Regions from separate parts of the Alteromonas sp. ABH4_452 genome, predicted to be linked through region 1. Evidence: predicted binding sites of a transcription regulator. Region 1 holds the regulator's gene; each other region holds the start of a gene.
What was found. The regulator sigma-54, encoded in region 1, starts transcription at its own class of promoters, with help from an activator protein. The targets are predictions, from matches to a motif close to GTTGGCACGNNNNTNGNNT.
Positions count from the first base shown of each region.

Region 1 (10,612 bases):
CCACACCAGTGCCACCTGTACCTAAGTCGACGATACGAGTAGGCGCACCGCCGCCAGCGACACCAGGAACACTATATCCACCCAGCGCATTTCCTGTCCCAGCTTCAACAACGTCAGTACGAGCACTATTTAGCTCATCGTTTAACTCAGTACCGGCATCGTAAGCATTTAAATAATACGTATAGGTGCCAGGTTCAGTAGGGATTTCAATACTGTCCATACCTACAAAGGCATCATTGGTCGGTATCAGCATAGACAGCAGTGAAAGATAAGGCTTGTCCATTGTGTCGAAGGGATAACTTAATGTTGCTTTCGGGGCTAGAAGACCGCCAAAACGATGCCATGTGTTTGAGCCATTGTCTGTATCGACAGGACCCAATAAAGCCTCAAAGTTAGCGCCGCTTGAATCAGCGTTTTGCTCATCATCAATAACCCCCGCTTCCGCAAGCCAGGCTAACGCCGATGAAGCTGGCTGGCCCACTTCAAAAGCGTCAACGGTGTCATCGTGCGCAATAACTAGGCGCGGCGTAAAGCTTTGCGCTTGGGTTAAATTAGTAATTTCAACATCTAAGGTAACGGCTTGGCTTACTGAAATTGTTGCTAGCGACAGTAGGGTAGCGCTAGCAAGTTTAGTGAATTTCATCTTATTGTCCTTGTTTATGGCTTAAATCGCATAAAAATTTAGGGCAGTAAAATTTTTAATTCATCACAGAACTATCACAAAAAACGCACAGATTTGTATCGATGAATAACAATATTGTTAGAAATTTTTAGTGCTTGTTTATCAATCAAAAAAATTGATATTAATGTGAAATAAAAACACGGAGGGTCGGGTCTTGTTTTTTATCGGCGAATTAGGAGCGAGTTATGATCCTTATCATCTACAGCGGGAATAAGTTTCAACAAAACATATCGCAATGTTTGAGCAAGCATAGTTTTCTTTATGACGCAGTCTCTAATTTTCAATCAGCAGAATCCTTGCTAAAAGCACAACATTATTCACTTATAATCGTTGAATCGGTACGAAACGAGATGTGCCTGCAGCGTATTAAAACTCTCGTAGACGCTAACTCCGAAAGCTGGGTAGTGGCTGTCGAAAGTGAGATGTCGACAGCAAATACGGCCTGCTCGGAGGTAGATGAAGCAAATTATTATGAAGCGGGTGTTGATGACTACCTTACTGGTGCGTTTGACGAACGCATGTTTTCGGCACGTATTCGCTCTCATATGCGTAGAAGTATGCCTAACCATGAAAACACGAGAGCTTCCGGTGGTAGTGACGAGCGTATCGAGATAGGCCCGCTTAGCGTCGACTTGCGTTATCACAGCGTGACGATTAATGGGCAATTGCTGACATTAACGGCACGCGAATTTACCTTGTTGAATTATTTCTGTCGTCATCCCAATCAGGTTTTTTCTCGCAACCAACTACTTAGCGAGGTGTGGGGCTATAATCACGAAGGGTACGAACATACGGTAAACACCCATATTAATCGTCTACGCAGTAAACTCGATAAGGTTAACAGTATTGAAAATGGCGGACAGCTAGTACAAACCGTATGGGGTGTCGGATACAAACTGAATATTAATGGGTATACAGCCAATTCGTTAATTGCCTGAGCGCATAATATCAAAAATCGCTAGATCCTAATTAAGGATGATTATTTTTTAGGCTTAAATTAAAAACAGCGTTGCCGTACCTAAAAAGGCAAAGATACCAACTACATCTGTTATCGTAGTTAGAATAACGCTTCCAGCAAGCGCTGGGTCTATTTTAAGGCGCTTCATGATCATGGGTAAAGTTGCGCCGGCAAGCGCTGCCGCAATCATGTTTACCATCATCGCAAAGGCGATAATAACGCCCAGCATGTAATCTTGCTTCCAAAGTGCGATAACAGAGGCAATAAGCACTGCCCAAATTGCCCCATTTAAAAAGCCAATCGAGATTTCTTTACTGATAAGCCAACGCGAGTTACTGGCATTTACATGACCGAGCGCCATACCCCGAATAACAAGGGTTAGTGTCTGGTTACCAGCCACGCCGCCCATGCTCGGTACGATAGTATTTAATATGGCTAATACGGCAAGCTGGCTTAGCGTGGCTTCAAATAAGTCACTTACCATTGCTGCCATTAGCGCAGTCACTAAATTTACTGCCAGCCAGACGGAGCGGCGTTTAGTACTTTGCATAACCGGTGCAAAGGTATCTTCATCATCATCAAGACCCGCCATACTCATCATTGAGTGTTCGGCGTCTTCACGAATGATATCAACCACGTCATCAATGGTAATTCGCCCAACTAAGCGATGATTTTCATCAACTACCGGCGCTGAAAGCCAATTATAACGCTCAAACAGGCTTGCCACTTCATCGTCGGGCATGTTTACCGGAATCGCCTCTGATTCTTCGTCCATGACATCAGACACTTTGTCGTCGGTATCTGCGGTGAGAAGACGGGCCACAGGGATGATACCGACCAGATTATCGGTTCTATTGACCACATAGAAGGTGTCCGTATTTTCTGGTAACTCACCTTTTAAGCGAATGTAGCGAAGAACCACATCAATGGTTACATCTGGACGCAAGGTAATGGTATCGGTGTTCATGATGAAACCAGCGGTTTCCTCACCGTAAGACAACGCCTGCTCTGCACGTACGCGGTCTTGTGCATCCATTGAATCAAGAATGTCTGCCAACACAGGTTCAGGAAGGCTACTCAGCGTTTCTGCCAAGTCATCGGTATCCATTTCTTCAAGTGCATCAACCACATTGGCGGGGAGCATCTTTGTGATAATACCGTTTCGAACATCATCAGAGAGTTCTTCTAAAATATCACCGTGAAAGTCGCTATCAATTAGCTCCCACAACTCATCACGGGTCCTGCTAGGGCTAGATTCGAGAATATGCGCAACGTCTGAAGGGGGAAGTTCAAGCAGAAGCTTACGTACAGATACAAATTGACCGTTTATCAACGCTGCGTTAAGTGCGCGTAATTGGGTTTGTACGTATTTAGAAACAAGCGCTTCTGCCATAAGGCGTTATTCCTACTAAGCTGATATGGAAAATAAAGGCTGTGTAGCCTAAGTGTGCGTAGAATATCGCAATTATATTAAGTCTGTCATGATAATTGCGTGGCTTTTACGCAAGAATTTGGAATTACTAAGCTAGCTGTTGATTAATTCGTCAAGAGATATTCGGGTTGAGACTATTCGTCTTCGTTAAATCTGCCCTCAATCAGCTCTTCAATGGCAGCAAGTGCATCGACCGCATCATCACCATCGACAATAACATCTACCTGTTCACCTTGGTGACTTTCCAGCATCATCAAGCCTAAGACGCTGCTTGCATCGGCTTCTTTATCGCCTTTTTTCAAAATGATTTTGGCATGAAACTGATTAGCAAGCTTAACCAATTGCGTGGCTGCTCTGGCGTGTAAGCCTAGTTTATTGACGATTGTAAGCGTTTTTTGAATAGTCATTACTGGTTCAACTCTCTGTGACGAATTTGAACATCAGGGTGTATTTCGCTGAACGTTTTCGACAAGGTTTGGGCAATATAGACTGAGCGGTGTTGGCCGCCAGTGCAACCGATAGCCACAGTCACATAGCTTCTATTGTTGCGTTCTAAATGGGGAAGCCATGTGGTCATCAAGTTTTGAATCTGCCAAATAAATTTGGTTACTACGGGTTGTGAGCCTAAAAATACTTCCACGGGGGCATCTAACCCAGTTAAGTGTTTAAGGTCTGGCTCCCAATGCGGGTTAGGTAAAAAACGCGCGTCAAAAACGTAGTCAGCATCTTTAGGTATGCCGTGTTTAAAGCCAAACGACTCAAAGACAAGAACAAGGCGTGAACTTTTCTTACCCAATATACGTTCACGGATCAATTCGGCGAGTTGATGTATTGTTAGCTTGTCTGTATCTAGGTATAAATCGGCGCGTTCAGTAATTGGCGCAAGAAGCGCAGACTCCGCCCTAATAGCCTCCGATAGAGACTTATTTAGCTTAGCTAAAGGGTGAAGACGGCGAGTTTCGCTAAAACGCTTAACCAGAACGTCATCGCTTGCGTCAATGTACACTATAGTCATCGACCAAGAAGAAGGCAGGTAGTCTAGAATCTCTACCAAGTCGTCAGGGTTTTTGGGTAGGTTCCTAACGTCAATACTTACCGCAACTTGATCGTATTCATCAACAACAGTATGGGTGAGGGTGGGAAGCAAATTTACTGGGATATTATCAACACAGTAATAACCTAAGTCTTCCAATGCGCGAAGTGCGACAGACTTACCAGACCCCGAACGACCACTGATTATGATCAGCTTCACCTAAACTCTCCCTTATATTCTGGTTTCATCACATACGAGTTGTCGAATAAAGCGCCTACCTATGAGGTGTAGGCACTTTTTGTTTAACTTAATGCAGAAATAATTTCGTCGCTGGTTGTTGCACGACGTATTGTTTTAATCGTTTCTTTGTCGCTTAGCTTACCGGCTACGGTAGCCAGTGTCTGAAGGTGTCCTTCGGTTTGCTCTTCGGGAACGAGAAGAGCAAAGAATATGTCTACGGGCTTTTCGTCTAGGGCATCAAAGTTGATAGCTGGTGTACTTGTTACAACGATTGCTATTACCTTCTCAAGGCCGGCCAAGCGACCGTGAGGCAGTGCTATCCCGTTACCAATACCCGTGCTACCCATACGTTCTCGAGCCATCAAGCTATTTAGAACCGTTGCCTGGTCGATGTTGTCGTTATGCTTGGCAGCGATATCAGCGATGATCTCAAGAATTCGCTTTTTACTATTACACTGAACCGCACACTCGGTGCGGTCCAGACTTACGATGGCTTGTATATCCATGCTCAATTAACTACTAATGTTTTTTCAGTTTTTCCTTATGCTTGATTACCTGCCGGTCGAGTTTATCAACCATGCTGTCAATCGCCGCATACATGTCGGTATTTTCTGAGGATGCGAATACTTCAGCGCCACTTAAATGAACAGTCGCTTCAGCTTTTTGATTTAATTTTTCAACGTTCAGGATGACATGCACATTAGAAATGTGATCAAAGTGACGTTCAAGTTTGCTGAACTTCGTATCGACATAATTACGCAAAGAGTCGGTGATTTCGACATGATGACCAGTAAGGTTGATTTGCATATTTCGTCTTCCTTATATTATTAAGCCCGTTTAAATAAGGCTTTTGCGTTGGTTCGACGGCGGGATCGACAATGATTCCCGGTATTTTGCTATTGTTCGCCGAGCGACTTTTATGCCTTGCTCGGCCAACAATGAAGCAATCTTGCTATCACTTAGCGGCTTGCTAGGATTTTCCGCAGCCACTAACTTCTTGATCAATGCACGAATCGCTGTAGATGAACACTCACCACCTGACTCTGTTGCTACGTGGCTTGAGAAGAAATACTTCAATTCGAAGATGCCACGGGGCGTATGCATATACTTCTGCGTTGTTACACGCGAAATAGTCGATTCGTGCATATCTACCATTTCTGCGACATCATTTAGCACCATTGGTTTCATCATTTCCGGGCCGTGCTCAAAAAAGCCCATTTGCTGCTGCACAATGCAATTTGCAACCTTCATTAAGGTATCGTTGCGAGATTCAAGGCTCTTTATGAACCACTTGGCCTCTTGCATGTGTGAGCGGATGAATTGTGAATCGCTGCTGTTCTTGGCACGACGACTCATCGCTGCGTACTGTTGGTTTACGCTTAATTTAGGCAGACTGTCGGGGTTCAGCTCAACCACCCAACGGCCATTTTTCTTGGTTACTGAGACATCAGGAATAACGTACTCAGGCTCTTTAGTAACTAAAGCACTACCTGGGCGAGGATTCAAGGTTTGAAGTAAACGCATTGCTTCGCGCAGCTGATCTTCTTTCAATCGGCTCTTACGCATTAGCGTGCGGTAGTCTTTACTGCTCAGTAAGTCTGAATATTCCTCAATAAGCTGCTTCGCTTCAGCAAGCCACGGTGTGTCTTCTGAAAACTGGCGCAATTGCACCATAAGACACTCTTGAGGTGTACGAGAACCTGAACCAATGGGGTCGAACATTTGAATGCGCTTAAGCACACACTCTATTTCGTCCATTTCGATAGGCTCTTCTAGATCATCGTCGTTGACCGCTTCTAAGATGTCGTCAAGAGTAACGGTTAAATAACCTGATTCGTCAATTGAGTCGATGATTGCTGTAGCGATAGCGCGGTCAGTATCTGAAAAATGAGTGAGGCGCATTTGCCAAAGAAGATGTTCTTGGATGTCTTCTGTGGTCTCACCTTGGAAGATTTGTTCATCATCATTAGATGGGCCAGGTGCAGGCGCGGAAGAAGCCGAATAATACTCATCCCAGGTACTGTCGATAGGTAGCTCATCGGGAAGATCATTCTTCTCCAGTGCATCTCCTGCTTCTAGCGTATCGCTTGATGCAGAAGCGGTCGCTTCAGCAGCGCTATCGTCACTATCGACATTATTCTTTTCTACTTGTGGCTCGTCGTTACCTTCTTCCACTTCTAAAAGCGGATTAGAATCGAGGGCTTCTTGTATCTCTTGCTGGAGATCAAGCGTAGAAAGCTGCAGCAGTTTAATAGCCTGCTGAAGCTGAGGTGTCATGGTAAGTTGTTGGCTAAATTTTAGCTGTAAAGATGGTTTCATCTACGTCTTATTTAAATGCTCTAAATTAAATATACCAGAGCGAAACTGAAAAATGACAATTCGGTTACACTAACTATAGCCTGAATTGTTCGCCTAGGTATACGTCCCTTACTTTTTGATTACTTAAAACCTGTTCCGCAGTTCCTTGCGCAATAAGCTCGCCATGACTCACAATGTACGCTTTTTCGCAAACATCCAATGTTTCGCGTACGTTATGGTCCGTGATAAGGATACCAATACCCCTATCTCGCAGATGCTGTATTATCTTCTTTATATCATTAACTGATATTGGATCAACACCGGCAAATGGTTCGTCTAACAAAATAAATTGTGGTTTTGCTGCCAGAGCTCGAGCAATCTCTACGCGACGCCGTTCTCCCCCTGACAAGCTCATGCCCGTACTATTACGTATATGGTTGATATTAAATTCATCAAGTAGGGCATCTGCTTCTTCTTCTTGCTGCTGTGAATTTAAATCTTTACGGGTTTGCAAAATGGCCATGATATTTTCATGTACCGTAAGCTTTCTAAATATTGATGCCTCTTGCGGGAGGTAGCCTATACCGCGGCGTGCGCGCTCATGCATTGGCTGGTGAGTAAGCTCATTATCATCAATTTCGATCTTGCCTTTGTCTAAGTTGACTAAGCCTACAATCATGTAAAAAGTGGTGGTCTTACCAGCGCCGTTAGGGCCGAGAAGACCAACAATTTGACCGGTAGACACTGAAAGGCTTACATCGCGAACAACCTGTCGCGATTTATACGATTTAGCAAGGTTTTTAGCGCTCAAAGTTGCCATTGCTATTCATTGTCCTCGTTGTCTTTCTTAGACGATGTTTTACGAATGGTGTCAGGAGTAAATACTGTGGTTACACGACCTTCACCATCTTCACCGGCACCACCCGTTGCAAGCAATTGTTCCGTAATCATATCGAACGTAATCTTATCACCTTGCACTTTACTGGTATCTTGCTGTAGCTCAGCATTACCCGCCAGAGAAATAGTGCGATTAATTACTTCATAGCGAATTTCATTGGCTTTCGCTGATACCGGTGTACCGTCTTCTAGTGATTGAGAATAGCTAGCAGGGTTGCCACGGGCGATAAATATTTCACGGCCGCTGCCATCTGTAGCTATTACTTCTACTTCATCAGCTTCGATTAGGAGTGAACCTTGGGTAATAAGTACATCTTCCTTGTACAGCGCGGTTTTGTTTTTACCATCAATAAATTGGGTGTTTGACCCTATCTTAATGGGTTGTGAAAAATCTTCTTCACTGGCTATTACCGCACCGCTAGCGATGGCAAGTAGAAGGCTAGTTGCTAGGGGAATAAGTCGTTTGTACATGATCTAAAAGCTCGTATTCTTGTGTGCGTAAATTCGCGTTAAACCCATTGCTTAAAATAAGATATTGCGTACCCAGTATCTCAACGGGTTGATCAGATGTCATTTGTTTCGTGTCTAAATTTATCTGGATGTATTCCGTGGATAAACTTTTGACAAAATCATCGCTGGTTTGATTTTCAATAACAACGCTATCTTCAAGCTGAATTAATTCATTGTTATAAAGCGTTCCTTCCTGCGCAGTAACAACCCAAGGTGATGAAGCGCTTTCTGTATAAAGGGTATATTTAGGTTGTTGGAATAAAACAAAGCCTAATTGGTCGTAATGCTCCATCGACTCTGCAAAGACTTTGTGATTTAACTCACCGTCTTGGTTGTACAAGGTTGTTGTTAAGTTTTTGGCCTTGTAGGCAGGCTTGAGCGCATCATTTTCGCTACTACCTTGAGTTTCAGGCTGCTCTTCCATCCACGTTGGGATGTACATAAGCATAGCTAAGATAAATAGCGCCGATATACTTAAACCTAAGCGATTGAAGCCAAACTGGCTCATACACTAGCTCCGAAAATATCATTTGCAACGCCTTTAGCTTGCAAAATGGTGTCCGATATTTCTCGAACTGCGCCAAATCCACCCGGAAGTGTGGTGATCCAGTTCGCTTGCTTTGCAACAAAAGGGTGAGCATCGGCAACCGCAATTTTTACCGCTACCTGCTGATACATACCTGTATCGGGCATATCGTCTCCTACGGCGGCAACTTCGCTTGAGTTCAACCCTAGGCTTTTCATTAATTCGCCGAGGGCGTCAGCTTTGTTTTCTTCACCCTGAATAATGTGTGCTACGTTTAGCGCCTTCATTCTGTTTTCTACAATTGCTGAGCGACGCCCTGTTATCACGGCGACGTTAACACCATTACTTACCAAGGCTTTCACGCCATATCCGTCTCGGGTGTGAAAAGCTTTAAGTTCTTCACCGTCGTTGCCCAAGTAAATGCGACCGTCTGAAAATACGCCATCCACGTCACAAACCAGTAACTTAATATTTGCCAACTGCTCAAAAAGTGCTTGGTCTAAATCGGTGTATAGAGTTGTCGTCATTTAAAGTACCCCCGCTTTCAAAAGCATATGCATATTGAAGGCTCCGACAGGGTTGCGCTTTTCATCGGTAACCATCAATGCGCTTATCTTATGGGTTTCCATTAGATTTAGGGCTTCTACAGCTAGCTGATCTGCTGTGGTTGTTTTGCCGCCTTTGGTCATTACATCTTCTACTGTCGCACTGTGTACATCTACACGAGCGTCGAGTATTCGGCGTAAATCACCATCAGTAAACACGCCTGTTAACGAACCATCGGGTGCGATAACACCAGTCATGCCTAGGCCCTTTTTGGAAATTTCCAAAAGTGCATCAGCAACAGTTGCATTTAAATTTACTAGTGGGATATCGCTGCCACTTAGCATGATATCACTCACTTTAAGCAGCAGTTTTCTGCCTAAACTTCCGCCGGGGTGTGACAGGGCAAAGTCGTCTGAAGTGAAGCCCTTTTGGTCAAGCAGCGCTACCGCTAGGGCATCACCCATAACCAGTGTGGCCGTTGTGCTTGATGTGGGCGCCAGACCCAATGAACACGCTTCTTTTTCTACACTAATATCCAGCACTACATCTGCGTGTTGTCCTAACGAACTATCGGCACTGTTGGTCATTGCCACTACCAGTATACCTAAGCGCTTAACAACGGGCAGCAAGTTAACTAATTCATTGGTTTCACCAGAATTAGAGATGGCTAATAGCACATCTCCTTTGCTTAGCATACCCAAGTCGCCATGGTTGGCTTCACCGGGATGCATGAAGAACGCTGGAGTACCTGTACTGGCTAGCGTAGCCGCAATTTTATTACCGATATGTCCAGATTTTCCCATACCGCTTACAACCACTTTTCCCTTACAGTTGAAGAGAATGTTGCATGCAGTGATAAAGTCATCATTTAAGCGCTCTGCAAGGTTGGCAATAGCCTGCGTTTCAATGTCGATAACGCGCTTCGCCGATTCAATATAGTGCATCTGAGTTTGTGTATTCATGATTATCCGAACAGCCAGTATTGGTAGCCGATAAAGCAAGCCAGAAGTATGAATCCATTGGTTCTTGATATTGTACGCTTTCCAATTAAATCGAAGCTGAACAAGAACAACAGCAAGGTCAAACCAAGCATAACGTACATGTCTCGGTTATAAACGTCAGGGTCTAGCAGGCCTGGGGCAATTAAGCCTGGCATACCGAGCACGGCTAGCAGGTTGAAAATATTAGAACCAATAATATTACCCAGTGCTAAATCATCTTCACCTTTAAGCACACCTGCGACACTTGCCGCTAATTCAGGAAGACTTGTGCCAAACGCTATAATCGTCAACCCAATAACCAAATCAGAAATTCCCATGTATCTGGCAATTTCCACGGCTGAGTTTACAAGGAAGTGGGCACTTAAAGGTAATACAACAAGGCCAACACCAATCCAGATAAGTGCAGATGTATTAGAAACGCCTTTAGGGATTTCATCTGCGGTCTCTGCAACCAACGGGTCTTCTTTATCTACTTGTAGCGATAACCAA
Region 1 is NZ_CM149973.1:4,066,983-4,077,594, reverse strand. It holds gene ACYX4N_RS17495 (spondin domain-containing protein) at 1-643, opposite strand, end outside; gene ACYX4N_RS17490 (response regulator transcription factor) at 868-1,620, shown strand; gene mgtE (magnesium transporter) at 1,675-3,033, opposite strand; gene ACYX4N_RS17480 (HPr family phosphocarrier protein) at 3,207-3,479, opposite strand; gene rapZ (RNase adapter RapZ) at 3,479-4,324, opposite strand; gene ptsN (PTS IIA-like nitrogen regulatory protein PtsN) at 4,408-4,851, opposite strand; gene hpf (ribosome hibernation promoting factor) at 4,865-5,152, opposite strand; gene ACYX4N_RS17460 (RNA polymerase factor sigma-54) at 5,183-6,664, opposite strand; gene lptB (LPS export ABC transporter ATP-binding protein) at 6,738-7,463, opposite strand; gene lptA (lipopolysaccharide transport periplasmic protein LptA) at 7,466-8,011, opposite strand; gene lptC (LPS export ABC transporter periplasmic protein LptC) at 7,980-8,558, opposite strand; gene kdsC (3-deoxy-manno-octulosonate-8-phosphatase KdsC) at 8,555-9,103, opposite strand; gene ACYX4N_RS17435 (KpsF/GutQ family sugar-phosphate isomerase) at 9,104-10,084, opposite strand; gene ACYX4N_RS17430 (calcium/sodium antiporter) at 10,087-10,612, opposite strand, start outside.

Region 2 (10,612 bases), 1.9 Mb from region 1:
GCTTTATCTTGACAACTACGGCCCTTAATTCTTGTACCTGTGGTGTTTTTTGTGATGGAGATTGGTGCGCTCTGATAGTATTCAATACCAGTATCAATGAGCTCGCCAAGTTTTGGTGTTTTAACGGTAACGACTTCAATCTCGTCCCCGTTTGGCGCTAATGCTCCTGCTTTGTGGGCAAGTGGGGCTTGTTCATCAGAATTCTTCGCGGATAGTTCTTCTAGTGTTGATAGCGTTTGTGGGAAGTTTTGTTCATTAAGCTTTTGCTCCGACTTCAATCTAGCTACTGTGTTAGGCACCAGCTCATGGCGCTGCTCAGCCGCTTTAGCCAACCAAAAGTCAGCTTGCTCTAAATTTTGTACGCTATAGCTTGGGTTCGACAAAATCTCAGCCATAAAATAAACCGCGTTTTTGTGACCACTCTTGGCTGAATCTCTAAGAAAGCGTAAGCCTGTCTCTTTATCAGCAAGATTATCGTCAGAGATAATTAATAGTCCTGCTTTATAATTTCCCTCAGTAGAACCCCAGCTCCCCGCTTTTTTAAAAGCTTTTAATGCTTTGCTTTTATTTTTATCGGTTCCATAACCATTAAGGTACATATCCCCCAATATAATATTTGCGTTTATGTGCTTGCGAGCGCTTACTTTAATATCTTTGAAGCGTTGAACACATTCCCGTTCTGCACAAGGGAAATAAGAAATTGATGCAGCGTTAGCCTGTGAAATTGCAATAACCGAAAGTAAGAAAAGACAGTATTTGAGCATTGTTGATATCCTTATTCTGCTTGATTTGTAAACACCGTCACCATCCTAGACGTATTGTTATATTTGTTCAACAATACTTTTACTGTTGTAAAAACGATGCTAGTTCAACTAGTTAAATAGTTTAGTTAAGTGTTTAGCCTTTTAGTTGCTTACCTAACTAAATCTTCTTGGCTACTACCAGATATGTCTTCGCCAAACATCGAGTGTTCCACTGAAGCGTTTAGCGCTATTGCGGCTCTATTTATATTTCTAAACCTATCTAGTTTGTAAAATTTACGGCGATTTTCTAACCTTTTCCCGTAAAAATCTTACTGAAAAGCTGAATTACCTACACATAATAATTCTGTTATCTAAAGCCTTTTAATTCCTGTTTATACAAATAAATTATATTTTTCAGTAGGTTGTGTTTTTTGTTATTCCCTGGCACTTGTTTTGCCACCTTGTCTATGTGTGTATTTTCAAGGAAAGGAAAAATGGAAACCGAACATCGAGCCGTGAAGCATACTGTTCAATTGCGCCATAGTGATCAATTGGAAGTGAACTCTTCTGGTCGCTTTTTAGCGCCTAAAAAGCGAACTTCTAGCATAGCGAAAAAACTCATTATTGCTGCTGCATCTTTCTGGTTACCTTTAGTAGGTGTTGCCTCGACCGTTTCTACTTCCTCGCCGAAAGCATTAGAACAGACTAATAATGACTCTGTTTTGCAGACACAGTTAAAGCAAATGAAAAGTGCCTATGCTTTTTATTCTTCTATAGCTCAGCAAGGTGGCTGGGAATCTTTAAACAAAGACTTGCTTCTTAAACATGGAGCATTAAGAAAGGCTACAGCCGATGAAACACCCACCTACAGTGAAGAGGAAGTTCAAGCTATAACTGCATTAGTCTCTCGTTTAGGTAGAGAATACACCTCGATTAATACAAATTGCACTCACGCATTTACAGCGGCTCACTCCGAGCCATGCGTTTTCGATACAGATGTCGAAAATGCGGTAAAAGATTTTCAACGCCGTCATGGCCTTCTAGTTGATGGTGTAGTGGGCAGAAAAACGCTTGCTGCACTAAATGTGTCGGCAGATGAGAAAGCCAAGCAATTAGCACTGAATATAACACGCTTGGAGATGTTCGAAGAAAAAGACAGCGATGCTTATGTGTTAGTCAACATTCCAGAGTTCCGCCTTCGCTATATTAGTAAAGGTAAAGTAAAAGCCACTAAAGATGTGGTAGTAGGCAAGCCAAGTTGGGCTACGCCTTCTTTTAGCGATCATATCGAAAAATTTGTAGTTAACCCAGAATGGCGTATACCACTTTCGATTACGACTAAAGAGATCGCCCCAAAAGTAGCAGATAACCCTAACTACTTAGAAGAAAACAACATTGTTATTCGTAAAAATAGCTTTGTTGATGAAGAGTTGGTTGACCCCGATACAATCGATTGGGGAAACATAAAGCCTTATCAGTTTGATCATTTTCTAGTAAAGCTTCCCAACGAAAAAAATCCGTTAGGCAAGGTTAAATACCTATTCCCGAATCGACACGCTGTGTACGTGCACGATACGCCTTATCAACAATGGTTTAGTGAAACAAACCGCGCAGCGTCTCACGGCTGTATTAGATTGGAAGACCCTTTTTCACTAGCAAAGTTAATTGCAGAAGAGCAGGGCGTAGAGAGTCTAATGGACAATGTCATAACAGCTCGTGAATTAAGCCAGTCAAAAACCTTCCACCTTGAAGAACCTTTGCCTATTCATTTGGTGTATTGGACTGCGTGGGCTGAACAAGACGGTACGGTGAACTTCAGAAATGATATCTATCAGCGCGATAGACGCGATGCTAAGGCGCTTACTCAGGTAGCGTCTCTGTAAAAGAATATAAACGAATAATAGTGGTAACAAGGCAAATGAAGATGATAGTGAACAACCTAATTGTTTCAGTAGTGGCATTCGCATTACTTTTGAACGCACATTTTGCGAATGCTCTTGCACAGGGCGCAGATGCAAAAAGTGCCGAGAAGGTTCAGAAGATAGTTTCTCAAAGAAGCACTCAGGGAGCACCACATGAGCCAGTTGTCGTTGAGAATCAAGCTCACTTGGAGGACGCTGAGTTCAGTTTAAAGATCAATAATATCGTGGTGCCTTACAACGTCTTTTCTTTATTCGTGTTGCCTGAAGAGATTACAGAGCTAGAAATTATTTATCCGCAGCCGGACAAAACCTACCAATTGTTTGAAAACGGCGTGATGGTTGAAAAATCCAAGTCTATGACATGGCACTGGAAGGCGAAAGATACTCCTGGTGAGCAGCGTCTAGAAATAAGAAGTGAAGACGGACAGGTCAATATGTCGTTAAATGTATTTGTTATGGTTCCTGCCGAGGAAGTCCAAGGCGGACGCCTAAAATATTATCATATAGGGCCTTATCCAGATGAAAGCGAAGTTAAAAATAAAGATGTTTACGTTGAACCTGAAGGCTTTATTGAAGTTACTAAAAATAACCAAGACTTATTGTTGTCTCCCCATTTCAAGTTAAAAGAGTTCACCAGTAAACAGCGCTCTGGCTACCCGAAGTTTGTATACCTTCGTCCGTCTCTACTTTTAAAGCTCGAAATGCTTAGAAGAGAAATGAATATGAACAATATTCATGTTTCAAACATGGTGATCATGAGCGGCTATAGAACACCTCAGTACAACAAGTCAATCGGTAACGTGAAATTTAGCCGACATGTATATGGCGATGCTGCCGACATTTTTGTAGATAATGACGGTAACTATCGAATGGACGATTTGAATAGCGACGGTGTAGTAAATATTAAAGATGCTGACGTTATGGCCAACATGATTGCAGAGCTGAATAAACGCAGTGAATATAAAGGTTTAATTGGTGGTTTGGGAGTTTACGGACCTAAACCTCACCGAGGTCCATTTATTCATATTGACACCCGTGGAATTAAAGCGCGTTGGCGAAAGCCCTAACTTCGGTAAACTTTAAGCACTACACAGCCGTTTAAATGTTAACCGTAAAAACGTAGCTGCTTTGCATGAGCATCAGGCATACGTTATTTTGGGCGTATTAATTGTTATTAATCCTAAACGTAAGAGAGATTATGAGTATTACTAGTTTGCTTGGCGACAAGCAGAGATTCGATGTAAAACCTGACGATACGGCTATGAAGGCTGTGGTGACCATGGCGAACGGTGGTTATGAGCAGTTAAATTACACCGATGTTCCCATGCCAAAACCGCTTGCTGGCGAGGTGCTAGTTCAGGTTTTAGCAGCGGGAGTTAATAATACGGAAATTAATACTCGATTAGGTTGGTATTCTTCTAAAGTCACGCAAGGCACTGACGCGTTGGACGAGAACGATGAAGAGAAATCAAGCGCAGCAGAAGAGTTAGACGGTGGATGGAATGAACAAACCCCTTTTCCGTTTATTCAAGGGACTGACTGTTGTGGTCGAATCGTAGCCGTTGGAGAAGGCGTAGACCCTACACGTATCGGAGAGCGAATTTTGATACGTTCTTGCATCCGAAAAGACTCTTGGGACTCATTAGAGAATATTTGGATGGCGTCAGACTTCGATGGCGCTTTCGCCCAGTACGTAAAAATAACCGCGAGTGAAGCCTTCGCTGTCGAGTGCGATTGGTCGGATGCCGAACTCGGAACTATACCTTGTGCTTATGGTACTGCTGAAAATATGGTCCATCGAGCCGGCGTTTCTAAAGGCGAGCATGTTTTGGTGACTGGGGCTTCCGGAGGCGTAGGTTCTGCTGTTGTGCAGTTAGCTAAACGCCGTGGTGCGACTGTTACCGCCGTTGTTGGTAAGAATAAAATGGACGTGCTCAAGGAGATAGGTGCAGACCGCGTTATCGAACGCAACAGCGACCTAGTTGAAGTGTTAGGAGAAAAGTCGGTAGATGTAGTTATCGATAACGTTGCAGGTGAAGGATTCACTCAAATGTCCGTGGTTATGAAACGCGGTGGTCGCTACGCTTCATCCGGCGCCATTGCGGGGCCAATAGTCACCCTTGATATGCGCAACTTTTACCTAAAAGATCTTACCTTTATTGGTTGTACTGCGTGGGACGAGCCGGTTTTTCCAAATCTTGTTTCATATATTGAGCGAGGTGAAATAAAACCTATGCTAGCTAAAACCTACCCGCTAGAAGATATCGTAACAGCGCAAAAAGATTTCTCTGAGAAAAAGCACGTGGGTAAAATTGTGTTGCTGCCTCCTAAGCAGACGTCACTGCAACAGGATTATATCGATAGTTTGAAACAATGAGTGCTATGTTTCGACTACGGTTAAATTGATTTAGATGACAATGAAATGCCCGCTCAATGCGGGCATTTTACTTTTTACTCGATGCTAAGCCTTTTATTGCCCCCGCACCGGCAAGGTTCATCAAACGACGAAATCTCGGGCATTCTAAGTGGCTTGGTGCTGTGCAGGCTGCCGCATGTTTCAGACCATCACGCATGGCTGTGAGCTTCATTATTGTTCCGTCTAATTCATTAGCTTTTCTCAGTAGTAGCTCACGATCAATTTCAGGCTTTGCCTCGTTCCCCAAAATGCCCGCAATCTCTTCTAAAGAAAAACCTGCAGCGCGACCTAATGCTATTAACTCAAGACGCTCTAGTACATTCGGGCTAAACACACGACGTATACCTTGCCTACCAATAGAACTGATAAGACCTTTCTCTTCATAAAACCGAAGTGTAGATGCTGACACTCCTGACTTTTTGGCTACCTGAGATATTTCCATACATTTTTCCAAAGGATTGCTTGACTTAAAGTTAACTTGAAGTTGTAGGCTATCATCTCTAATTAAATGTAACTAGCTGTTGAGTGTGAATATGCAGAATATTGTTTTAATCGTGCTAATTGGTATTGGGGCTACCCTAGTGATGGATTTATGGGCGCTGCTAAGGCAACAACTGTTTGGTATTGCTCCAACTAATTGGGGCATGGTAGGGCGTTGGATAGGGCATATGAGAAAAGGGCGGTTCTCGCATAATTCTATTGCAAACGCCGATGTTGTGAGTGGTGAAAAATCCATTGGGTGGACAGTGCATTATGTGATTGGTATTGGCTATGCGGTGTTACTTTTTCTTATATTTGGAGAGGCTTGGTTGCTAGAACCATCGGCAGGGCCAGCTTTAGCACTAGGTATAGCCACAGTCGTTGCACCATTTTTCGTATTGCAGCCTGGAATGGGCGCAGGAATTGCTGCGTCGAAAACGCCTAATCCTAACGCTGTTCGCCTACACAGCGTTTTAAACCATGCAGTATTTGGCTTAGGGTTGTACCTTTCGGCATTGGTTCTTAGGCCCGTCCTTTAGACGTGGCTATAATCGCTTGTTGATTAATTGAATAAAGTTCGGCTTATAATGCGTATTGAAATAAAACGAGCGTAAAAGAAAACAGGATGAAAATTTCACTGGAAGAAATAAACAAATCTAACTATGAACAGGTTTGTGACTTGGACGTGGCGGAAGATCAACAAGCGTTTGTTGCGTGCAATATGTGGTCGCTGGTTGAGTCTTTTTATAATGATAACCATACCTGTAAAGCCATTTATTGCAACGACCAGCCCGTAGGATTCTTGATGTGGGTTCAGGAAACGCCAACTAAGGTGTCCATTTGGCGCTTTATGATTGATGAGAGCCATCAAAATAAAGGAATTGGCAGAGTTGCTTTGTCTCAAGCTATCGCGCTTATAAAGCAAACTTCTGAGCTTAAATTTATTGAGATATGCTATAACCCCAAGAATCCTGTCGCTAAAACCTTCTATTCAAGTTTTGGTTTCGAAGAGGTGGGATTAGATGAAGATGGCGAAGACATGCTTGCTGTTATTGCCATTTAGCCACGATTTAAATTTAAAGCAGCGAAATGCGAGAATTCTCAAGATATGGACGTCATAGATATTAAGACTTTTATTCCAAGCAAAAACTACGACATTTCTAAAGCATTTTATTCTGAGATTGGATTTTATGCAGAATATGTAAATGAAGACCTAACACTGTTTGAAAATGGTGATTGTCTCTTCTTTCTTCAGCGCTTCTATAATCCTGAATTGGCGAATAACTTTATGCTACAAATATGTGTAGCAGACATTCAGGACGCTTTTGATTTGTGCTCGCGCTCGTTACATAAAACGAAAATATCTTCAATTGAGAAGCAAAGTTGGGGAAGTGTTTTCTATCTATGGGGCCCGTCGGGCGAACTACTTCATATTACCGAATTAGGTAGCTTTTGCGAGAACGACGGGCGGAATGACGAATGATGCATACGAATTACACCGTTGAAGAAAGTCCTCCGTCAGCTGAAGACTTTGCAAGTTTAAGAAAATTGATTGGATGGAATAACCCGTGTTTATCGGTTGTTCAAAAGAGTATTGATGCCTCGTTGTTTTGGGCAACAATTTACCTCGACGACAACCTTGTAGGCTCTGGTCGGGTGATTGGCGATGGCGCAATGTATTTTTACATTCAAGACGTCATTATTCATCCAGAACATCAGAATAAAGGTTTGGGATCGAAAATAATGAACACCTTGATTGCACATTTAGAGTCTTGCTGCGCACCTGGCGCAACCATTGGCTTATTGGCTGCGCATGGTAAGGAAAGTTTTTATCTTAAGTTCGGTTTTGAACCTCGTGATGGTGAAAGTTTAGGTCTAGGCATGTGCAGGTTTATTTAGCTACCTGGTCATTAACGTGGCATGAGAGTCCCGGGAGTTCTTAAGTTTTTTAATCACATGGCATTGTGATCATTGCCTATTTAATATCGGCAGCTTTCTGTCCTAAGGCGGCAAGTCATCTCCGCTTTTTAAGAACGCTCTGGCTATAAACATCAAACTCATTTAGCGCTGAAAAAGGTACATCTCCTGAAACTAGGCGCTTTACGTCACTTGGTTATCAGCAATTTTTTTCAATTTATCCCTCAATGTATCGTTCAATGCTACTAGCAGCCTCTCTTTGGTGCGAATTTTGCAAAAGCCTGCTTAAAGACACTGAAAATGTCGGTTTGCGAAGTAGCTGATCACGTTTTTTGATGAGTTTTTGCTTCTTTCCGATAGTAATTTGACGTTTTTCACTGGACACGTGTAATGAAAAGTATCACAAAACCTGTCTCTCACGCTTGGCTGACAGAAAATGGTCGCTTAGTCACGAAAGCCTTGGCATATACCGCGCTTATATTGGGCTTACTCTCTGGTTGCTCTTCATCTGACGAACCTAAGAGTCAATTTGCGCAAACCGATGCCAGCGACGTATCGGCATTGGGGAATGTGGAATACCACACCTATATGTTGGCGAACGAACTTTTTGCTGATGTGGGTCCAGCGCGTCAGTCTCGCTATGCGGTAGTTGGCTTTGTACCTGCCGATACTATGAAATACAGTGCTGACCATCAACACCCGCTAATGTTGTTGGGTCATCAACTTGAGCAGGGAATGATTACTGAGGCCACGAAAAGAGGCTTTTCTACTCAAGAATTTAAGCTTTCGAACGATATAATTGTTAGTGACGAGAGCGACAGAGTGTTAACGCGCAATATCGACCAGCTTTCCAACATTGAGCGCGTCGATTTTTATATTACCGGCACTATGGTGTATCAAGAGTCTGGTGCGGTGGTTAACGCTCGAATTATCAACGCTAGAAATAAAAACATTGTCGCTGCAGCAACACGCTTTTTCCCAGCCGAACTGTTTTGGCGAGAAGAACAAGTAACCACCAGAAATGGCAAGTTATACAGAACTGAAGGTACGAGGTAACCCCATGAAAAGACGAAATCAATACGCAGCGCTTTCGCTTTGTGCTTCACTGCTAAGCGTCAGCGGGTGCTCTATGATGATGGGGGAAGAAGAGGTAGCAGAACAAGCGCCTCAGCGCCCAGCCATGAACGTGATTGATATCACTGCCGCCGACCGCGCTCCCTCAAAGCCAGTTGAAAATACCAATGATACCCAGTCTCAGGGTATGGACGCGTATGGCGCTATCGGTCAACCTCCTTTGTATTCGAGCGTACAGGGCGCGTATAAAGGTCGGCCTCTTACCAAGCATATTGGCGACTATGTGAAGAACATGGCGCAAGACTTAATCGCCAATATGGAATACGTGAATAACAAGACACCTATTGGTGTAACCCATTTCGCACTGCTAGATACTGACTTGCAGAAAACAGATTTGCTTGGCCGTCAGATGGCGGAATCTTTTGTTCACGAACTGCATAAATTCCGCGTGCCGGTTATCGACTTCAAAGCCACCGAGTATATTCGCATTACTGACGATGGCGATTTTGTATTAAGCCGAGACTATTTGGAATTGAGCAGCAGCCTGCCTATTGAATACGTGTTAACCGGAACCATGACCAAGCACCAAGGTGGCGTGTTAGTTAACGCCCGTATTTTAGGCATGGAGTCGCGTGCAGTGGTGGCAACTGCGCAAATGCTAGTGCCGTTCTACGTTGTAGATGCACTTATTCCAAGTGACGGTAGCCAGCAAAACGGTATGCGCGATGGCGTTAAGCTAAGTCGCGGCTAGGAGTTTCAGTATGGTGTTTACTAAGAAGCTTGTTCAAAATAGCTGGGTAGCGGTTGGCCTTATGCTAAGTGTATGTATGACAGGGTGCACTAGCACAGAGTCTATTGGCTCATTTTGGTTAGGTGAAGACGGTGAAATTACGCATCACGCTGAGCCAGTTCCTGTACCAAGCCGCTCAGGGTTAGAGTACACACCAGATTCTCGCGATAGACAATATCAACAGCACGTGGAAGTAGAGCCGGGCTACAAAGACCCGCTACACAATGGCTATTCACCTTCACAAACGCACAAACGTTTAAACGATTACGCTTCGCAGCTTGCGATGGAGTTGATGGACAATGCAACCCGTCTTACGCAGCAAGATATGGTGGGTGTGGCGAGTTTTGTAAGGCTTAATCAGACGTTGAGCGACAGCACCGTGTTAGGCAATCAGCTTTCAGAGTATCTAATTGCTGAGCTGCAAGACTTTGGGTTAGCGGTTGTCGACTTTAAACTTGCAGGTGGCATTACCGTAACGCCAGTGGGCGATTTCGTACTCACGCGAGATGGTACTGCACTCGCTAAACAGGTTGAAATGGACCATGTTGTAACCGGCACCATTATTGAAGATGACAGAGGCGTACGCGTAAACGCCCGTATTGTGTCGCTGGAAAATAAACAAGTGGTGGCAAGCGCCAACGTATACATTCCTGCGTTTATCGTGATGGATTTAAATAAAATGGCTAGCGTAAACTAGCCATTTAGTTCCATTGCGCTCTGTTTTTTCAAAGCGAACTCATTTCATGTTCGCTTTAAAACCTCTAAATATCCGATCTATTGTGTTTAAGGACAGGAGAATTTTCGCAAAAACCTCTCGGTTTATTATCCCTGACTTCTAATCGCTTCTCGCGTCATAAAGCGGCTGGTGTTAACGGCATTAAGCAGATCATTGCTTAAAGGTAGCGGCTCCCTACATAGACTGCTTACCAAAACCTCTGCCATTAATGGCGCTGTGGTTAACCCTCGTGACCCTAAGCAAGTAAGGGTGGACACTACACTTTCAGGCAACACAGGCGCGCTGGTTAACGGCTTGCCCACGCCTAGCATATCGTAGTGTTTTTTCAACGCATTAAAATCATGCAGTACACCGACTACAGGCTGGTGGTCGGGCGAACCTAAGCGCGTTGCCGCTCTTGCTTGGCCGTCGTGTTGTAATGCCTGCACGATGTCGGTATTTGCCAGCGCCTGTTCATGTGTGGCAAGGTTCGTTTCAGTTTCGTCGCTTCGCACATCGGTACTTAAGTCGTTTTTCACGTAGGTTGAGCCAAGT
Region 2 is NZ_CM149973.1:2,121,537-2,132,148, forward strand. It holds gene ACYX4N_RS09060 (tetratricopeptide repeat protein) at 1-764, opposite strand, end outside; gene ACYX4N_RS09065 (L,D-transpeptidase family protein) at 1,238-2,626, shown strand; gene ACYX4N_RS09070 (YcbK family protein) at 2,668-3,732, shown strand; gene ACYX4N_RS09075 (alcohol dehydrogenase family protein) at 3,864-5,042, shown strand; gene ACYX4N_RS09080 (helix-turn-helix domain-containing protein) at 5,110-5,523, opposite strand; gene ACYX4N_RS09085 (DUF2938 domain-containing protein) at 5,615-6,100, shown strand; gene ACYX4N_RS09090 (GNAT family N-acetyltransferase) at 6,187-6,624, shown strand; gene ACYX4N_RS09095 (VOC family protein) at 6,670-7,044, shown strand; gene ACYX4N_RS09100 (GNAT family N-acetyltransferase) at 7,041-7,460, shown strand; gene ACYX4N_RS09105 (FlgO family outer membrane protein) at 7,869-8,534, shown strand; gene ACYX4N_RS09110 (FlgO family outer membrane protein) at 8,539-9,303, shown strand; gene ACYX4N_RS09115 (FlgO family outer membrane protein) at 9,314-10,039, shown strand; gene mnmC2 (tRNA (5-methylaminomethyl-2-thiouridine)(34)-methyltransferase MnmC2) at 10,165-10,612, opposite strand, start outside.
Region 2: ACYX4N_RS09105 (FlgO family outer membrane protein) is a predicted target of sigma-54. The motif match lies at 7,737-7,755, and genes of this name have one in related genera.

Region 3 (10,612 bases), 1.8 Mb from region 1:
TTTCGTTATTCACCGGGTAAAATACTATTACGGTCATATTCCGTTTCGAACGACCATCAATCAGTTCTTTGGCGGTATGCTAGCGCTTGCTGGAGGCTTCGTCGTAGGAAGAGAAGGTCCTTCTGTTCATATGGGAGCATCGGGCAGTAGTTTTCTTGGGCAATGGCTTCGTCTGCCCTATAACAGTATTAGAATTCTTGCAGGCTGTGGCATTGCTGCGGGCATTTCTGCATCGTTTAATACCCCTTTCGCTGCCGTTATCTTTGTAATGGAAGTCGTGCTTCGAGAATACAAAATCCACATATTTGTACCTATTATGCTGGCCGCAGCCTGTGGCTCTGTGCTTACCCGTATTGTATTTGGAGAGGTCAACGAACTTTCGTTCTTATCTTTCAATGCCTTTAGCCAGTGGATGTATTTCTATTTAGTACTGTTAGGCATTTTACTGGGTATGTTGGCTGTGCTTTTTAATAGCCAACTTATGCGTGTTATGACCTGGTTCCGACCGGTTTCTATGGTGTGGCGTTTAATACTTGCAGCGCTAATTACCGGTACTATAGGTATGTTTATACCTGAGGCACTTGGGGCGAATTTTATCGATGTAGAGCACTTATTCGATAGTTCACCTGGCGCGCTATTGTTGGTATCTACCCTTGTGTTTAAGGTTATCTTAGCGGTATTTGCTATCGGCCTTGGTATTCCTGGAGGGATCATAGGCCCGGTGATGGTTATCGGTATGCTCGCTGGTGCCGTGCTTTTATTGCCGCTATCCTACTTTATCAACGTGCCTGAGTTCACTAACAGCTTCGCATTGCTAGGTATTGCGGGTATGTTGACGGCGGTATTACACGCGCCTCTCGCTGCACTATCTGCGGTTATGGAGCTTTCCTATAGCCCTCAAATCATTCTGCCAGCCATGCTGGTGATAGTACCTGCTTACGTAACTTCAACGCAGTTTTTCGGCAACCGCTCTATTTTTATACGTCAGCTTGACTATCAGAATCTACCATACGCCATTTCATCTATCCGAGAGGCTCTTGAAAAGACCGGTGTACTGGCAGCAATGAATAGAGATTATAAGCTTTTTCACGATGCCCCAGAACAAGCGCTAATTAACTATTTAGAAGGCGATCCGACAAAAATTGTCATTCAGAAATCAAAATTTGAAATAGATGTGCAGTATAAACTGGTCCAATACAATGTAAGTTTGGAACACGATGCCTCCGCGTTAAACTATTATGAAATGGAAGGCATCAGCGCGCAGTCTACGCTGCACGAAGTATACGAACATCTTAAAAATTCGCGCTCTGGCGCAGTTTATATTTACGATCAGGAGCTTAACGATATCATTGGCGTAGTAACCTGGAATATTTTGCAAAGCTTCTTACAAAAGGCACACTACTAATATGTACATTTTATGGTTTAAGGCACTGCACATCTTTTTCATGCTGGCGTGGATGGCAGGTCTTTTCTATTTACCACGACTTTTCGTTTATCACGCCACGACTAAGTCTCAAATAGTTAAAGATGAATTTAAAGTTATGGAGCGCCGATTGTGGCTCTTCGTTACTCCATTCGCCTTATTAACTCTGGCATTCGGCGTTGCGCTTATTGTCAGCTATGGTGGCACCTGGTTTAAAATGTCAGGATGGCTTCACATAAAATTGCTGCTGCTACTTGCTATTTACGCTTACCACTTCTATTTGTTTAAGTTGATGAAGCAGTTCGCACGAGATGAAAATAGGCACACTCCACGCTTCTATCGCTTTTTGAATGAAGCCCCAGTGTTAATTATTCTCGCAGTTGTATGTCTAGCTGTAGTTAAACCCTTCTAGGGCTTAGCTACACGCAGACATCCATAGTCAGTAAGGAAGTCAGTATTCAAGGAATTCGTACTACAGTGTGATGCAAAAAAGTTTTTGAATCTTTATGTAGAGAGTGTTGTAGACATCACACATAGCCGCCCGAGAGTCACGATATATCGGGTTTATTGAATTGTTTTTATCGGAATGTTTACCATGGATGACAGTAATCAACACCTCAAACACCTACTACAACAGACGGATATTGCGTTTAAGGCGCTAATGAGAGAGCCAGCCTCTATACTGTTAAATGAGCAATACGAGAAGGCGAAACTTGAGCTAGATAGCTACACGGCTTCGCTAAAACACACGTTAAATCAACGTCACCAACAGCAACGGCAGCGTTAACCAGCTACGGTGAGACCGATTATATTAAGCCTTAAGTAACTTTGTTAAAGGTTTCGAATTGATTGGGTAGTGCTTGCGCCAGCTCTCCGGATAACTTTGTGTAATCTGCGAGTACCGATGGCAACTGCTTAACAAGCATGTGTATATTACTTTCAAGCTGTGCAACTTGCGTTTCGTTTCTGTAGGACAAAGCCAATTCTATATTGGCAAGCGTTGAAAAAAGTTTTAAACAACGGGACAACCTCGCCTCCGCAGGTTCAGCTAGTTTATCCTTGTCGTCACTTGTATTCTGTGCAGAGCGCTTATCAAGATGGTTCCAAGCATTTTGCCACACTGGCTCTAACTGCTTATGTACTTGTAAAAGCCCGTTCAGCCAGCTTTCTAATTCCTTTGAAGGCCTCATCACTCCTTTCACTTCTATCGCTTCGGTGAGTTCACTAGATAAAGGTGGTTTACTCTGGCGCATTAAATCTAAATGGGAGCGCAAGCCGTTCATCAGGGTATCTGCAAGCTTATCGACATCTTTATCTACTAGCTTGCTATCACTAGATTGAATGAGCCAAGGCATCCATTGCTCGGGCATGGGGATTTCTGGTGCGGCGGCAACCGCAAAGATCATCCCATCAACCTGATAAGCATTCGGAAGTACATTTTTGAAATTGGGATGCGAAACAATATCGCTGATGATGTGTACTGGAAACCCGTCTTTCATCATTACCTTCCTTTTTTAATTTGCGTTCTCTTTCTCGAAACGGTAGTCTGCGCGGCCACTTTGCAGAGGGCGTGTTTTCTGACCTTATACTTCTCCCACATAGTTGGGGTTAGGCACGCAGAAAAAATAAGTCCTTTGCACTGGGTACGCGACAATAGGTTTAAAACCAATCTGTTACTGTATTGGTTTAGCGGTACTGTTGCGTGCTCGCCCACCTATTGTCATGATAGCAAAACTTAACTAAGAGTCGTTGCAATGGCAAAAGATAAATCAGGATATATCATCGCGGCCGCCTTCATTGGCCCTGGAACAGTAACTACAGCAAGCTTGGCGGGTGCAAACTTTGGTTTTCACTTGGTATGGGCGCTACTTTTTTCCATTTTTGCAACCATAGTATTGCAAGACATGGCGGCACGTCTTGGTGTAGCAAGTGGCCAAGGCCTGGCAAGCGCAATGAAAAACATGGCGTATAAGCCATGGCTTAAAAACGCCTTCATTGTGCTCATTGTTAGCGCTATTGGCATTGGTAACGCAGCCTATGAATCGGGCAACCTAACCGGCGCAGCAATCGGCCTGGACGCGTTTATCAATATAGGCATTGGTCCGTGGGCCAGTATATTAGGCACTATCGCAATTGTGTTGCTATGGTCAGGCAGCTACAAGTGGATAGAAACAGTATTGGTGTATCTTGTTTTTATCATGGCGGGGGTATTTTTAGTGACGCTGCTTGTAGCCAAGCCTGATATTGCTGCTATGTTTAGCCAGCTTACTTCACCGCGACTAGACACAGATGCTATTACCACTGTGCTAGCCCTCATTGGTACAACCATTGTGCCATACAACTTATTCCTTCACGCCAGCCTAGTTGCGAAATCGTCAAAAGGGCAGGATAAAAATGACGCCGTAATAGCCTGTCGAAACCAGTCGGCTAGGGCAATCAGTATGGGAGGGCTTATTACCCTTATCGTAATGGCAACAGCAATGATGGCGTTCTTCAATCAAGCGGCCACTATGGACGCTTCGAACATGGGCGAGCAGCTAAAACCGGTTTTAGGTGACAAAGCACAGTGGTTCTTTGCATTAGGTTTGTTCGCAGCCGGTTTAACCAGCGCCATTACAGCGCCTTTAGCCGCCGCTTATGCCGTAACTGGCGCGCTAGGACTATCTGATGATATGCAAAGTAAAAGCTTTAAAGCTGTTTGGTTCATTATCATTGTTGTAGGGGTAAGTGTTGCAGCACTTGGCTTTAAGCCCCTACCTGCTATTTTGTTTGCGCAGGCAACTAATGCCCTACTGCTACCTATTATCGCGATATTTTTGCTGGTCGTTATGAACAAAAGCACAGCGCTGGGTGAGTTTAGAAACACGTGGAAAAGTAATCTGGCAGGCTTTGTGGTAGTAGGCACAGTGATTGGTTTAGGCCTATATAAACTGATCGGTGTTTTCAGCTAACACCTTTGAGGTGTGGGGTCAGAGTCCTGACTCTGACCCCACAGTTTTTTTTAGCTGGCGAGACGTTGGAGTATGTCTTGAAGCATGGATTTGCTGCAGCCAAAATTGATTCTGAAATGATCCGCTTTGTGGAAATCAATACCCGGAGATGGGCCAACGCCCTTCTCTTCCGCCCACTGTTGAACGTTTTCTACGCCAAGCCCGCTGGCGTCTACCCATGCTAGAAACGTCGCATCGGCTTTTAGCATTTTAAGCCCGTCAATACTGTTGATGGTGTTAAACACCATGTCTCTGTTTTCACGTAAGTAGCTAAGCTGCTGCTGATGCCAATCGTCACACTGAGTAAATGCAGCTTCTGTTGCCGCTAAGCCTAATACGGTTACCCACGGCACTATGCCTGCTGCGGCATTAGTAAATGCCTGACGCAGTTGGCGATTAGGAATAATGGCAAAAGACGTACCTAACCCCGCAATATTGAATGTTTTACTGGCAGCCATAAGCGTTACGCTATTTTCAGCAAGATTAGCCTCGCGGCCTGCTGGGATATGCTGCTTCCCGTCTTCTAAAATAAGGTCACAGTGTATTTCATCAGAGCAAAGCTTAACATTGTTCGCATTACAGATTTCGGCAATGCGGTCCAGCTCCGCTTTTGAAAGTACCGAACCTACAGGGTTCATTGGGTTACAAAGAATAAACAGCTTGCACTTAGGATCCGCAGCTTCTTTTTCTAACGCGTCAAAGTCCAGTGTATAGCGCGCTCCATCGACTTCACTGATTCTATCTAAACGTTCACCGTTCGCGCTTTCTACAACCGTACCTATATCTACTCGCTCTAGGCCGTTTAGCTTTGGCGCCGCCAGCAGTGGCGGGTAATTAGGCGTTTGAATAAGCACTTTATCGCCGGGGTCACAATACGCTTTGCACGCTACGTTGAACGCAGGTACAACTCCTGGTGTCCACACTAGCCACTCGGGCTGGATTTCCCAATTATGCTTGTCTTTAAGCCATCGTACTACAGCCTGAATAGCACCAGCGTGATGGGCAGGCAGTATATACCCCATATTGCCATGTTCAACTTGACCAGAGATGGCATCTAAGATTGGCTGAGCACATCGAAACTCGGTATCAGCCACCCAAGCAGGAATGATGTCTTTTCCTTTGTACTTTTGCCATTTGAACGAAAACGTATCTTTTCTAGAAGGGGTATTATCGAATAAGGCGCTCACATTACATCCTGTTGCTCAAAAACTTATGACACCAGTGTAGAATTTTAGCGCCTCATAAACTAGGGGCTTAAGATGAATTAACTCAGATTTGCTATATCGAAATGTACTTTTATAGAGGTAAAGTTTAGGCGCTAAATGAGCAATGCCAAGGTGGACTCTTCCATTTCATACCGGGTTACGGTGAAAGCCTGTTTACTTTCGCTATTGTGTGTTCGTTATTAAGTGGTCGCGTCAGTGAAGCCGTGCCATGTCAAAAAAGCTTTAAGGCTAATTTGCTTGTGTGACTGCTTCTTTCGACTTTTGAACCAGCTCTTCCATATTCAGGGGTTTAGCTAAAAAGCCTGATACTTGAAGTTTACGTGCTTCAATAACGAGCTCTTTGTTAGGGTCGGCAGTAATAAGCAAAAAAGGGACGTCCAAACCAGACGACTGACAAGTTTTTAAAAGGCTAAGCCCGTCATAATCCGGCATTATTTGGTCGCTTATGATCAAGCTTATAGTGTCGGAAGTTTGTTGCAGCAAGAAATCTCTTGCAAATTTACTACGCGTAAATGGAAAAACAGTAGCGTCTAACTGCGTCTCTAAGGCATCAGTAATAAGGTCTAGCGTAATAGGATCATCTTCAACAACGGCTACAGAAAACACTACCCTTCCCCTTTTGTTAGGTCATTAGCCGTCGATATTACAACGACTTAGCTTACGAGTTAATGCGTAAACATGTACTTGAATAAGCATAGAAGCTCTAAGCATGTTTGACCACTAACCTTTGGTCGATATTTACGCTTTTCGATGTTCACTATTACAGTGAATTAACTGAGTTGGTGATTTCGAAAAGAAAACCTTCAACCGTTCAAAAATAGGAAAGCCTAGCGGCAAATATTGGTTTATTAAAATTCAATCGCTAAATAAAAAATGCCAGCAAAAGCTGGCATTTTTAAAGTCGATGTAGTCTTAAAGGATATTAAGACTTAGGTGCGCGTGATGCACGCTTACGTTCGTTTTCTGTAAGAAGCTTCTTACGAATACGGATAGACTCAGGTGTTACTTCTACTAGTTCGTCATCATCGATGAACTCAAGCGCTTGCTCAAGAGACATTCTGATTGGTGGAACTAGGGTTTGCGCTTCGTCAGTACCAGAGGCACGAACGTTTGTAAGCTGCTTACCTTTAAGTGCGTTTACAGTTAGGTCATTGTCACGGCTGTGAATACCAATAACCATACCTTCGTACACTTCAACACCGTGACCGATAAATAGGCGACCACGCTCTTGCAGGTTAAACAGGGCGTTAGTTAATGCTTTACCGTTTGCGTTTGCGATAAGTACACCGTTTTTACGCTTACCGATAATACCGCCCTTATATGGACCGTAGTGATCGAACGTGTGGTAAAGCAAACCAGAGCCAGACGTCATTGTCATAAAGTCTGTTTGGAAACCAATTAGGCCACGGCTTGGAATAATGAAGTCGATACGTACACGACCTTTGCCATCTGGAGACATATCGGTCATTTCGGCTTTACGAAGACCAAGCTGTTCCATGATTGAGCCTTGGTGCTCTTCTTCACAGTCAATCGTTAGTGTTTCGTAAGGTTCTTGAGTTTCACCATCAACTTCTTTCAGAATTACTTCTGGACGAGATACAGCTAGCTCGTAACCTTCACGACGCATGTTTTCAATAAGAATACCAAGGTGAAGTTCACCACGACCTGATACGCGGAACTTATCAGGGTCTTGAGTTTCTTCAACGCGAAGCGCAACGTTGTGTACTAGTTCGTCGTTAAGACGCTCTAGGATATTACGTGACGTTACATACTTACCTTCTTTACCCGCAAACGGAGACGTGTTTACCTGGAAGGTCATGGTTACAGTAGGCTCATCAACCGTAAGTGGCGGAAGCGCTTCAACTGTGTTTTGGTCACAGATTGTGTCAGAGATCTTAAGTTCGCCAAGACCTGTAATAGCAATGATGTCGCCAGCATGCGCTGATTCAACTTCATGACGTGCAAGACCAAGATAGCCGTAAACTAAGCCAACTTTACCATTACGTTTTTCGCCATCAGCAGTAACAACAGTCACTTGTTGGTTTGGCTTAACTGAACCGCGCTTAACACGACCCACACCGATTACACCTACGTATGAGTTGTAATCAAGCTGAGAAATCTGCATTTGGAAAGGACCGTCTACGTCTGCATCAGGTGCAGAAACTTGTTCAACGATAGTTTCAAATAGTGCATTCATGTCTTCTTGAGGCTCGTCTGCATCGTGTGATGCCCAGCCATTTAGTGCAGAAGCGTAAACAACTTGGAAGTCAAGCTGCTCATCAGTTGCGCCTAAGTTATCGAAAAGGTCGAATACTTGATCCATTACCCAATCAGGGCGTGCGCCAGGCTTGTCGATTTTATTAATAACAACAATTGGCTTAAGACCTTGAGCAAATGCCTTTTGCGTAACGAAACGCGTTTGTGGCATTGGGCCTTCTTGTGCATCTACAAGTAGAAGTACAGAGTCAGCCATTGACATTACACGTTCTACTTCACCACCGAAGTCAGCGTGTCCTGGGGTGTCTACGATGTTGATTCGGTAGTCATTCCAGTTAATCGCTGTGTTCTTAGCTAGGATGGTAATGCCACGTTCTTTCTCGATGTCGTTCGAGTCCATTACACGTTCTTCTTGCTCGCCTCGAGATTCAAGGGTGCCAGACTGCTGTAACAGTTTGTCTACCAGGGTGGTTTTACCGTGGTCAACGTGGGCGATGATTGCGATGTTACGCAATTTACTAATATCAGTGGTATTCATGCTTAATATAGAGCCTGTGTAAATCGATGCCAACTTAATTCGGGAATCGAATAAGTCTGCATTAGATTTGTTGCAAAAAAATGCAGATAGAGAAATTTGCGCGGATTGTACAGAAAAACCACGACGTTTGCGCACCTTTTTTTGATAAGAAGTCACTTTTATTAGAATTAACTCTTTAGCTTAAAAAATAGACAATATTAATTGCACCGAATTGAGCAGAGACGGTGGTGGTGTGATAGAAAGTGATCTAGGCTAGATGACATAAAAGTAACAATAAAGCACCACTATGGAGCATTGACGCACCCTTCTGGTGCATTGCTATTCAAATGGAAGTGATAGATGCCTGTCCATGCCACAAAAACCGGCATGCTTGTAAATGGCATGATAATCGCTTTCACTTTTGCCACTGTTGGAGTGAAGCTGATCATTCCGCATTTTTACATTAAACCTGGAGGACACGATGTCAGTAGATAAGGCATTAGAACTGATTAAAGAAAGTGAAGCGAAGTTTGTAGATTTACGTTTTACCGACACCAAAGGTAAAGAACAACACGTATCAATTCCTGCAAGTGTTGTTGATGAAGAATTCTTCGAAGAAGGTAAAATGTTCGACGGTTCTTCAATTGCTGGTTGGAAAGGCATCAACGAATCAGATATGGTTCTTCTTCCAGACGCAGACAGCTGCGTAGTAGACCCTTTCGCAGAAGAAACACAAGTAAACATCCGTTGTGACATTGTTGAGCCTTCAACAATGGAAGGTTACGAGCGTGACCCACGCTCTGTTGCACGTCGCGCAGAAGAGTACTTGAAATCTACAGGTATCGGCGACACATGCTTCTTCGGCCCAGAGCCAGAGTTCTTTCTTTTCGACGACGTGCGTTTCCACACAGATATGGCGGGTTCGTTCTACAAGATTGACTCTTCAGAAGCAAAGTGGAACTCAGGTGAAGAATTCGAAGGCGGCAACATGGCTCACCGCCCTGGCGTTAAAGGCGGCTACTTCCCAGTACCTCCGGTAGATTCTGCTCACGACATTCGTGCTGCTATGTGTATGGTTATGGAAGAAATGGGCCTTGTAATTGAAGCTCACCACCACGAAGTAGCGACTGCAGGTCAAAACGAAATCGCTTGTGAATTCAACACGCTAGTTAAGAAAGCGGATGAAATTCAAGTTTACAAGTATGTGGTACACAACGTTGCGCACGCATACGGCCAAACTGCTACCTTTATGCCTAAGCCACTTGTTGGCGATAACGGTTCTGGTATGCACTGTCACCAGTCTATCTCTAAAGACGGCGTGAACATCTTCGCAGGTGATAAATATGCAGGTCTTTCTGAAGAAGCGCTTTACTACATCGGTGGTATCATCAAGCACGCGCGTGCAATCAATGCCTTCGCTAACGCTTCTACTAACTCTTACAAGCGTCTAGTTCCTGGCTTCGAAGCGCCGGTAATGCTTGCATACTCTGCACGTAACCGTTCTGCATCAATTCGTATTCCTCACGTAACTAGCGATAAAGCGCGTCGTATTGAAGTACGTTTCCCTGACCCAACAGCTAACCCTTACCTTGCATTCTCTGCGATGCTAATGGCTGGCCTTGACGGTATCAAAAACAAGATCCACCCTGGCGATGCTATGGATAAAGACTTGTACGATCTACCTGCAGAAGAAGCGGCTGAAATTCCAACTGTTGCAAGCTCGCTTGAAATGGCACTTGAAGCACTTGATAACGACCGTGACTTCCTTAAAGCCGGTGGCGTAATGACTGACGACATGATCGATGCATACATCGACCTTAAGTCAGAAGAAGTAACTAAACTTAACATGACAACTCACCCAGTTGAGTTCGACATGTACTACAGCGTGTAATAACACACTGTATAGCGATATATACTAAAGCCCGCTCTGCGGGCTTTTTTTATGTTTGCAATTTAACTACTATGTCATTGTGTCTGCGCTAAAAGTGGCTTATACGTTTGCTTACCTTGGGCAGTAAACTAAGGGCTGCCTTATTTGAGTACCGCTTAAAAGATTTAGCCACAGGCCTCTTATGATAAAAGTAGTAAGCTGGCAGTTTTCAAATACAATGATTAGGTAACAACACGTGCAAAACATGATGCGATATATCTGCTTAACTTCCCTATTATTGTGTTGCAGTAATGGAGTGTTACCTTTGCAAGCCGCTACGCTTGGTTTAGAGCAAGACAATGCGCAGCA
Region 3 is NZ_CM149973.1:1,381,216-1,391,827, reverse strand. It holds gene ACYX4N_RS05940 (chloride channel protein) at 1-1,405, shown strand, start outside; gene ACYX4N_RS05935 (CopD family protein) at 1,407-1,835, shown strand; gene ACYX4N_RS05930 (hypothetical protein) at 2,019-2,210, shown strand; gene ACYX4N_RS05925 (UPF0149 family protein) at 2,242-2,925, opposite strand; gene ACYX4N_RS05920 (Nramp family divalent metal transporter) at 3,178-4,374, shown strand; gene ACYX4N_RS05915 (MalY/PatB family protein) at 4,425-5,600, opposite strand; gene ACYX4N_RS05910 (response regulator) at 5,868-6,245, opposite strand; gene typA (translational GTPase TypA) at 6,562-8,394, opposite strand; gene glnA (glutamate--ammonia ligase) at 8,855-10,264, shown strand; gene ACYX4N_RS05895 (DUF4124 domain-containing protein) at 10,560-10,612, shown strand, end outside.
Region 3: glnA (glutamate--ammonia ligase) is a predicted target of sigma-54. The motif match lies at 8,770-8,788, and genes of this name have one in related genera.